DNA from 2 places in the Streptomyces siamensis genome. Region 2 is predicted to be linked to the other one. Evidence: riboswitches for the same ligand, from Rfam matches in the RefSeq annotation. Region 2 holds a riboswitch; the other holds the start of a gene.

Region 1 (4,642 bases), on a different contig from region 2:
CGTGGCGCGGCGCGTCCAGCACCTGGCCGGGCGGCCCCTGTTCGACGATGCGGCCGCCGTCGACGAAGACGACCCGGTCGGCGACCTCGCGGGCGAAGCCGATCTCGTGGGTGACGATCACGAGGGTGGTGCCGCTGGTCGCCAGGTCCTTGATGACGGCCAGGACCTCGCCGACGAGTTCGGGGTCGAGTGCCGAGGTCGGTTCGTCGAACAGGATGATCCCCGGGCGCAGCGCGAGGGCGCGGGCGATCGCCACGCGCTGCTGCTGGCCGCCGGACAGCTGGCGCGGGTAGGCGCCCGCCTTGTCGCCGAGGCCCACCCGGCCGAGGAGTTCGCGTGCGAGTTCCTGGGCCGCGGGCCGGCTCAGCTTCCCGGTGGCGACGGGCGCGGCGGCCACGTTGTCGAGGACGGTCAGATGGGGGAACAGGTTGAAGTTCTGGAAGACGAAGCCGATCCGGCTGCGCTGGGCCAGGATCGCCCGCTCGCCGAGCTCCTTCAGCCGTCGGCCGTGCCGGCGTACGCCGATGAGCTCGCCGTTCACGCTGACGTGTCCGACCTCGGGCTTCTCCAGGTGGTTGATCACCCGCAGCAGCGTCGACTTGCCGGAGCCGGACGGGCCGAGGATCACCGTGACCTCGCCCGGACGGACCGTCAGGTCGATGCCGTCGAGGACCCGTTGGGTGCCGTACCACTTGTGCACGTCGTGCACCTCCAGGGCGGCGGGGCTCGCTTCGAGGGTCGATGCGGTGGTCATACGGCGGCCTCCTTGCGCAGCCGGGCCCGCAGGTCCCCGAGGCCGGCGCGCGCCTTCTGCAGGGGGGTCGGCGGCAGGGTGCGCGTCGCGCCCCGGGCGAAGTACCGCTCGACGTAGAACTGGACGACGGACACGGCGCTCGTCAGGATCAGGTACCAGACCGTGGCGACCAGCAGCAGCGGCACGATGTCGCCGGGGTAGGTGCTGCCCATCGTCTGCACGGAGCCGAACAGGTCGAGCAGCGAGACGTAGAAGACCAGGGACGTGCCCTTGATCAGGCCGATCAGCTGGTTGACGTAGTTCGGGGTGATGGACCGCAGGGCCTGCGGGAACACGATGCGGGTGAACTGGTAGCCCTTCGGCAGGCCGAGCGCGGCGGACGCCTCGTGCTGGCCCTGGTCGACGGAGAGGATGCCGCCGCGGACGACCTCGGAGGCGTACGCGGCCTCGTTGAGGCTGAGTCCGATGACGGCGACCGCCATGTCGGTGGCGAGCCGCGACTCGTCGAAGCTGACGAAGGCAGGGCCGAACGGGACGCCGAGGCTCAACGTCTTGTACAAGGCACTGAAGTTGTAGAGGAAGATCAGCACGACGATCAGCGGCACGGAGCGGAACAGCCACGTGTACAGCCAGCTCACCGCGCGCAGCACCGGGCTGCCGGAGAGCCTGGCCAGGGCGAGCAGGACCCCGCCGAGCAGTCCCAGCACGGCGCTGAGCGCGGCCACTTCGAGGGTGATGACGAGGCCGTCGAGGATCGTGGGGCGCAGGAACCAGTAGCGGAAGCGGTCCCACTGGTAGAAGGGGTTGGTGGCCAGGCCGTGGACGATCTGGGCGAGCAGGACCAGGACGACGGCCGTGCCGATCCAGCGGCCCGGCCTGCGCAGCGGCAGGACCCGCTGGGCCGTGAGCGGTTTCGCCGGGGGGTGGGCGGGCGGTGCCTCGGCGAGAGACACGGCGGCGCCGGGGGGTTCACTCATGGGTGCTCCAGCAAAGAGGGACACCCCGGGGCGGGCGTGCGGGCGCGACGTCGGCGCGGCGCCGTGGGACGGCCGCGGACGACGGACTGCGGGAGGACGCCGGTACCGGGGGCTGGGCGGACAGAGGGCACACCGCTCAGCGGTGCGCGTCAGGGATTCAGAACGCCGTCAGCCTTGACAGCGGGCACAGCCCGGGGCGCTACACAGTGCGCTGTTGACACGGAGCAGGTCGACGCAGCGGTCGGCGCACAGCAGGACGCAGCCGCGGGGCCGCCGTGCGGCCTTCCTCGAAGCTGTGTGCATCGCCGTCTCCATCGCTGTTCCCGCCCGTGGGCGCTCGCGCTTACCGAAGGTCTTCCGGTCCGGTCCTCACCTGGGGCACCCCACCGCGACAGGAGGGTTGCCGGACAGCGAGCCAGGGCTTGTCGCTGACACTCATGACCGATCTGCGGCGTAAGTTAGGCACTTCCGGAAACCGATGTCAACGCCGGGCGGCCAGGATGACCACCTGGTGAGACCCGGTCCACGCCTTCTTGACGGCTCCGGGGAGCCCGCCGAGACTGACGGGGACGGTCACGATTGTCAGCGCCTCGTCACTCGGTTCTTCCGTGCGACGCGGTGATCGGCCCCGGCCCGCTGACAGGCAACCCTTCCACCGCGACGGGGTGCCCCGGGTGACGACCGGGTCCCGCCGGCGTGGTGGGGCAAGCGTGGTCGCGCAGGAGCGCGGACCCTGGAGCGGGACCGGTGGGAATGCCCAGGAACGATCTGACGAGACGTCTGCACATCGATCTGCAGCGGGTCTCCAGCGCCTACTAGACCGGCCGCGTCGAGCCGGTACGCAAGCGCAGTCACTCCGTTCCTCCACGGCCGCCGCCCACGGGCGGGGCCGGGACCTCGTCGTTCCCAGGGAGAGTCATGCCCAAGACATCGTCGCGCGCTTCGGATTCAGGGATCTCCAGTACATGCGGCGGCGCCGCGGCCGACGCGAGCACCTCCAACCCCGGTGCCCCGGCGCCCTGTTGCCCGCTCCCCGGGGACCCGGGCCCGGCCGTGTCCCTGCCCGGCCTCCGTCCCCGGGGCGGGGCGCCGTCGGGGCCGGCCCGCGCACCGCGCATCCGCAGCCGCATCGGAGAGGGAGTCGCCGGAGGTTTCTACCCGGCGCCCCACCGCTACGAGTTGTACCTGTCGCAGGACTGTCCGCGCTCGCTGCGGCTGTCCGTGACCCTGCGCCTGCTGGGCCTGCAGGACTCGGTGGCGACCACGGTCCTGGCGGATCCCGCCGCGACACCCGAGGCGTTCGCCGGGCTGCGCCGCGCCTACGAGGCCACCTGGCACCACTACGAGGGCCCGCTGACCGCCCCTACGCTGTGCGACCGCTGGAGCGGACGCGTCGTCAGCAATCACACCCCCGACATCCTGCGTGATCTCGCGGGCCTCGCGGGCGGGGGCGACGCCGCCTACGTCACCACGCTGCGCCCGGCAGCACTCGCCGCGGACATCGACGCGCTGTCCCGGCTCCTGGACCGTGACGTCACGCCGGCCGCGTCGGCGGACGTCCTGTCCACGGCGCTGGCGCCGCTGGACCGCCGACTGGCCGTGTATCCATATGTTCTGGGCCGTCGGCTGACCGCCGCGGACGTGGATCTGTGGGCGGCGCTCACCCAGACCGGCGCGGCCGGCGTCCCGGCCGACACCCTCGCCCGGCATCCCCGACTCGACGCCTACGCGCGCCGTCTCGGCGAGCACCCCGCCTTCCGGGGTGCCCGGTGTCAGCTCACCCCGCGAACCCGCCGCGACGGGTGACGAAACCCGTCCCGCCCAGCGAATCCTTCACCTGCGGCAATCGCGATCGAACATCAACTGACTAGACTACGCACCCTCGTACACACGATCGCGCCACGTACGAGCGAAGCCGTTCCCGAAGGGTTCCGACTCTTGATAGCCATCGAAGATGTCAGCAAGCGGTACGCCGACGGCACGGTGGCCGTCGACCGCCTCTCCCTCCAGATACCGGACCACTCCATCACCGTTCTCGTCGGACCCTCGGGCTGCGGCAAGACCACCACGTTGCGCATGATCAACCGCATGGTCGAACCCAGCAGCGGAACGATCCGGGTCAACGGCGAGGACATCCGCAGCCGGCCCGTCAACGCGCTGCGGCGGTCCATGGGTTACGTCATCCAGAACGCCGGGCTCTTCCAGCACCGCACGATCCTGGACAACATCGCCACGGTCCCGCGGCTCCTCGGCTGGTCCAAGGAGCGCGCCCGAGCCCGCGCGGCCGAACTCATGGAGCGGGTCGGCCTCGACCCGGGCATGGCCCGCCGTTACCCCTATCAGCTCTCCGGCGGTCAGCAGCAGCGCGTCGGCGTCGCCCGCGCGCTGGCCTCCGACCCGCCGGTCCTGCTCATGGACGAGCCGTTCTCCGCGGTCGACCCGGTCGTCCGGCGCGGCCTTCAGGAGGAGTTGCTCCGCATCCAGGAGGAACTCGGCAAGGCCATCGTGTTCGTCACGCACGACATGGACGAGGCGATCACCGTCGGGGACCGCGTCGCCGTGATGCGCACCGGGGGCAGGCTCGCCCAGTTCGCCTCGCCCGACGAGTTGCTCTCGTCGCCCGCCGACGCGTTCGTGGAGGAGTTCCTCGGCGCCGACCGGGGCATCCGCGGGCTGTCCTTCCTGTCCACCCGTGAGCTCACGCTCGACCGCACGGCGGTCTTCCCGGTGGGTTCCGACTGGCAGGAGATCGCGGGGCGCGCGGACACGCCCGCGCAGGTGCTGGTGACCGACGCCGGCGGCAGGCCGCTGGGCTGGGCCGACCCCACGGCGTGGGGCGGTGAGGTCGAGGCGCTGGAGCCGCACGGGCAGACCTTCGAGGTGGGCCGCGACTCGCTGCGGGTCGCACTGG
Region 2 (4,642 bases):
CGGGGTGGTCGTCGAGCAGCTGCCGGTACGCCAGCAGTCCGCGCACGATGTTCTTCGACAGTTCGGTCCGGTCGACCCGCACGATGGTCCTGCGGCCCTCACCGATCTGCTCGCGCAGCGCGGCCATCCGCTCGTCGACGTCGGGCTCGTGCGCGCGCCGGCGCAGGAAGTCCGCGTCCGCGCCGAGGCCGTGCACACCGATCTCGGTGGACCTCAGCGGGGGGCCGCCGGTCGGGGTGTGATCGACGGCCCTGCGCGGGTCGCCGCTCGGCCAGCTGGGGAAGATCCGCTCACCGTCGGTCTGTCCGGCGCAGATCATGAAGGCGTGTGCCCAGCGCCAGGTGAGGAAGCCGAGCCGGTCGGCGCCGAGCATGCCCCACACCAGCTGGGCGCGGATGTCGTCCGGCAGCATCCGGAAGTACTCGGGCGGGGCCCAGGGCGTGTGCGAGAAGTGGCCGATCCTGAGGTCCGGGCGCAGCTCGCGCAGCATGCCGGGCACCAGACACAGGTGGTAGTCCTGCACGATCACCACGGCACCCTCGGCCGCGGTGTCGGCCAGCGCCTCGGCGAACGCGCGGTTGTACGTCTCGTAGGCGGCCCACCGGCGCCGGAACTCCGCGTCGAAGACCGGCTCCAGGGGCGTCTGGTAGAGCATGTGGTGCACGAACCAGAGGACCGAGTTCGCGATGCCGTTGTAGGCGTCGGCGTGCACCTCGGCGTCGATGTCGAGCATGCGTACGCCCTCCTCGGCGACCCCGCGGCGCACCGCCTCGCGGTCGCCGTCGCCGAGCGCCGAGCACACCCACAGGGCGCCCGCGTCCGGACCGATCGCGGAGAGGCCGGAGACCAGCCCGCCGCCTCCCCGCCTGGCGTGCAGCGAACCGTCCTCGCGCACCTCGTACGAGACCGGGCCGCGGTTGGACGCGACGAGAATGCGGTGGGCAGCGCCCTGCGCAGAAGCCGTGGAAGCCATACGCCTCAACCTAGCCCGGCCCGGAAACGCTCAAACGTACGGACGACGGTACGAACAGGCCGTATACGACCGGCGGAGTCGGTCACTCCGTGTTTTCGCAGACCGGGGCTATGCCACTTTGCGTGACTGGTATTCGGCGATGTCCGCCATCGGTGGCCGCTCCTCCGTGTCGACGGAGTAGGTGCGCGGCTCGAAGCCGTCCTCGCCCCGCTCGAACTGGGTGAGGGCCGGGCGGACGAGGTGCCCGCGGGCCAGCCGGAGCTGTGCGGTGCGGTAGATGGCGGCGGCCATCCGGCCGAGCGCCTGGCCGTCCTGGTGACGGTGCTTGCGGACGCCGACGTCGACCTGGGCGAGGGCGTCGAGGCCCACCAGGTGCAGCGCGTCGACGAGCATGCCCAGTTCGACGCCGTACCCGACGGGGAACGGCAGCTGTTCGAGCAGGGAGCGGCGGGCCGCGTACTCGCCGCCCAGCGGCTGGACGAAGCCCGCGAGTTGCGGCCAGTGCATGTTGAGCAGGGGACGGGCCATGAGCTCGGTGACACGGCCGCCCTGGCCGGCCGCCGCCGTCGCTCCGGACGCGGAACCGTCGGACACGGTCAGCGGCCGGTCGTACATGGCCTTGACGAGGTCCACACCCGGTTCGGTGAGCAGCGGGCCGACGATCCCGGTGACGAAGTCCGAGGAGAACTCCTTCAGATCGGCGTCGATGAAGCAGATGACGTCCCCGCTCGTCACGAGCAGCGACCGCCACAGCACCTCGCCCTTGCCGGGCACGGCCGGGATGCGCGGCAGGATGTCGTCGCGGTGCACGACCCGCGCGCCCGCGGCGGCGGCGACCTCGGACGTGCGGTCCGTGGAGCCGGAGTCGACGACGACGATCTCGTCGACGAGGGGGACCTGTTCCATCAGGTCGTGGCGGATGATCGCGACGATGTCGCCGACCGTCTCCTCCTCGTCGAGGGCGGGCAGGACCACGCTGACCGTCGAACCGGTGGCGCGTTTCGCGGCCATGAGCTTGTGGAGCGGGCGATCGGACACGGACCAGGAGCGTGTGCCCAGCCAGCGCTCAACTTCTTCCAGCACAGTCTGCGGCTCCTCACTGTTTGATCACATGCTCTCATCGGCATGCCCGCCGTGGCAGCGGCTGATCGGCTAGGGCCGTCTCGCGGTTCGGACGACAGGTTCAACTGTCCTGGCCGTCGGTTACAGTCTTGAACAACGCGGGTGACCATCGCATGTCCTGGATCGTCGGCGCGTAAGCAGTTCAATAGTCAAACAATCAAATACCGCTCATCCAGAGGGGCAGAGGGATACGGCCCGATGAAGCCCCGGCAACCCTCCAGCCGGTCTCGTACCGATCGACGTCTCGATCGCACCGCGAGGCTCCCGGCTTGGGAAGGTGCCAAATCCGTCTCACGGCGAGATGCGTCGTGAGGAAGATGAGGAGAAAGGGCCTCGCCTCCATGGCTGCGCAGACAGTTGCAACCACCACGAACTCCGTCGACCTCGGTCCCGCCGCCGCCCTCTCGTGCCGGGAGTGCGGCCACCGCGTGCCCCTCGGCCCGGTCTTCGCCTGCGAGGAGTGTTTCGGCCCGCTGGAGATCGCGTACGACTACTCGGCCTACGACACCGAGGAACTCCGCAAGCGCATCGAAGCGGGCCCCGCGAACATCTGGCGCTACGCGCCCCTGCTGCCCGTCCCCGCGGACGTCGCCGAGAAGCCGAACATCAACCCCGGCTGGACCAAGCTCGTCAAGGCCGACAACCTCGCCCGCGAACTGGGCGTGACCGGCGGCCTGTACGTGAAGGACGACTCCGGCAACCCGACGCACTCCTTCAAGGACCGCGTCGTCGCGCAGGCCCTGGAGGCCGCCCGCGCCTTCGGCTTCACCACCCTGTCCTGCTCCTCCACCGGCAACCTCGCCGGCGCCGTCGGCGCCGCCGCGGCCCGCGCCGGCTTCCGCTCCTGCGTGTTCATCCCGCACGACCTGGAGCAGGGCAAGGTCGTCATGGCCGCGGTCTACGGCGGCGAACTCGTCGGCATCCAGGGCAACTACGACGACGTGAACCGCTTCTGCTCCGAGCTGATCGGCGACCCGGCCGGCGAGGGCTGGGGCTTCGTCAACGTCAACCTGCGCCCGTACTACGCGGAGGGCTCCAAGACCCTCGCCTACGAGATCTGCGAGCAGCTCGGCTGGAAGCTCCCGGACCAGCTGGTCGTCCCGATCGCCTCCGGCTCCCAGCTCACGAAGATCGACAAGGGTCTCCAGGAGCTGATCAAGCTCGGCCTCGTCGAGGACAAGCCGTACAAGATCTTCGGCGCCCAGGCCGAGGGCTGCTCGCCGGTCTCCGTCGCCTACAAGGCCGGGCAGGACGTCGTCCGCCCGCAGAAGCCGGACACCATCGCCAAGTCGCTGGCCATCGGCAACCCGGCCGACGGTCCGTACGTGCTCGACATCGCGCGGCGCACCGGCGGTGCGGTGGAGGACGTGAACGACGAGCAGATCGTCGACGCGATCAAGCTGCTGGCGCGCACCGAGGGCATCTTCGCGGAGACGGCCGGTGGTGTGACCGTCGGCGTCACCCGCAAGCTGATCGAGAACGGTCTGCTCGACCCGGCCCTGACCACGGTCGTGCTGAACACCGGCGACGGCCTCAAGACCCTGGACGCGGTGGCCTCGGACACCGGCCTGACCGCGACCATCCGCCCGAACCTGGACTCCTTCCGAGAGGCTGGCCTCGCATCATGAGCGTCAACGTCCGCATCCCCACCATCCTGCGCACCTACACCGGCGGCCTGGCCGAGGTGAGCGCCGAGGGCGCGACCCTCGCCGAGGTCATCGCCGACCTGGAGAAGAACCACACGGGCATCTCCGCGCGCGTCCTGGACGACCAGGGCAAGCTGCGCCGCTTCGTCAACGTCTATGTCAACGACGACGACGTGCGGTTCGAGCAGGGTCTCGAGACGGCGACGCCTGACGGTGCGGGCGTGTCGATCATCCCGGCCGTCGCCGGAGGCTGACCCCCGAGCGGTGACATGCCGGCCTGGGCGCGAGGCCCGCGGACGGACGTCACCGAGAGTGAGATCGTTACCGAGGGTAATGCCCATCACCGAGAGTTCATCGAATTGCCCCCTCCGTGAGAGAAACGGAGGGGGCAATTCTGCATGGTTGAGCACGGTACAGTTGGGGAACCCGCTTGGCATTTCATGCCGGACGCATATGAGTACCTGTGCGGCACCCGACAAGAAGTAGCCAAAGTGCCCCGCCTTTTTGAGCCGTTTATGGCATTTACGGGGCCCGACTTGCCCTGAATCTTCGCACATTCTCCGCATATTCCCGATCGGCCGTGCCCAGAATTCTCGTCCGATTGACCTGTTGCAGACGGCAGTTGGGCAGATACATTCAGCCGCGGTCGACGCGTTCCGGCGCACACCCCCAACCGTTGGGGGGTGAGGTCTGACCCGGATCCGCGAAGTGTGGATCTGTGCAAGGGCCAGTAATAGGGGAGTTAGGCATGGCTCAGGGCACCGTCAAGTGGTTCAACGCGGAGAAGGGGTACGGCTTCATCGCGGTCGACGGTGGTGCGGATGTATTCGTCCACTACAGCGCGATTCAGATGGACGGCTACCGCACCCTTGAAGAGGGCCAGCGGGTCGAGTTCGAGATC

The links. A riboswitch is a leader RNA that binds a small molecule or an ion and turns the genes downstream of it on or off. The one in region 2 is predicted to bind S-adenosylmethionine.
Region 1: another riboswitch for S-adenosylmethionine. It lies ahead of ABEB03_RS45350 (putative leader peptide); the one in region 2 lies ahead of thrC (threonine synthase).

What each region holds. Positions count from the first base shown of each region.
Region 1 covers NZ_BAABKB010000010.1:36,665-41,306, forward strand. The annotation lists gene ABEB03_RS16750 (amino acid ABC transporter ATP-binding protein) at 1-754, opposite strand, end outside; gene ABEB03_RS16755 (amino acid ABC transporter permease) at 751-1,731, opposite strand; SAM riboswitch class IV at 2,066-2,174, opposite strand; SAM riboswitch class IV at 2,303-2,448, shown strand; gene ABEB03_RS45350 (putative leader peptide) at 2,485-2,550, shown strand; gene ABEB03_RS16760 (glutathione S-transferase family protein) at 2,785-3,537, shown strand; gene ABEB03_RS16765 (ABC transporter ATP-binding protein) at 3,670-4,642, shown strand, end outside.
Region 2 covers NZ_BAABKB010000005.1:249,267-253,908, reverse strand. The annotation lists gene ABEB03_RS12900 (alpha,alpha-trehalose-phosphate synthase (UDP-forming)) at 1-973, opposite strand, end outside; gene ABEB03_RS12895 (glucosyl-3-phosphoglycerate synthase) at 1,082-2,056, opposite strand; SAM riboswitch class I at 2,261-2,419, shown strand; gene thrC (threonine synthase) at 2,437-3,723, shown strand; gene ABEB03_RS12885 (MoaD/ThiS family protein) at 3,720-3,995, shown strand; gene ABEB03_RS12880 (cold-shock protein) at 4,490-4,642, shown strand, end outside.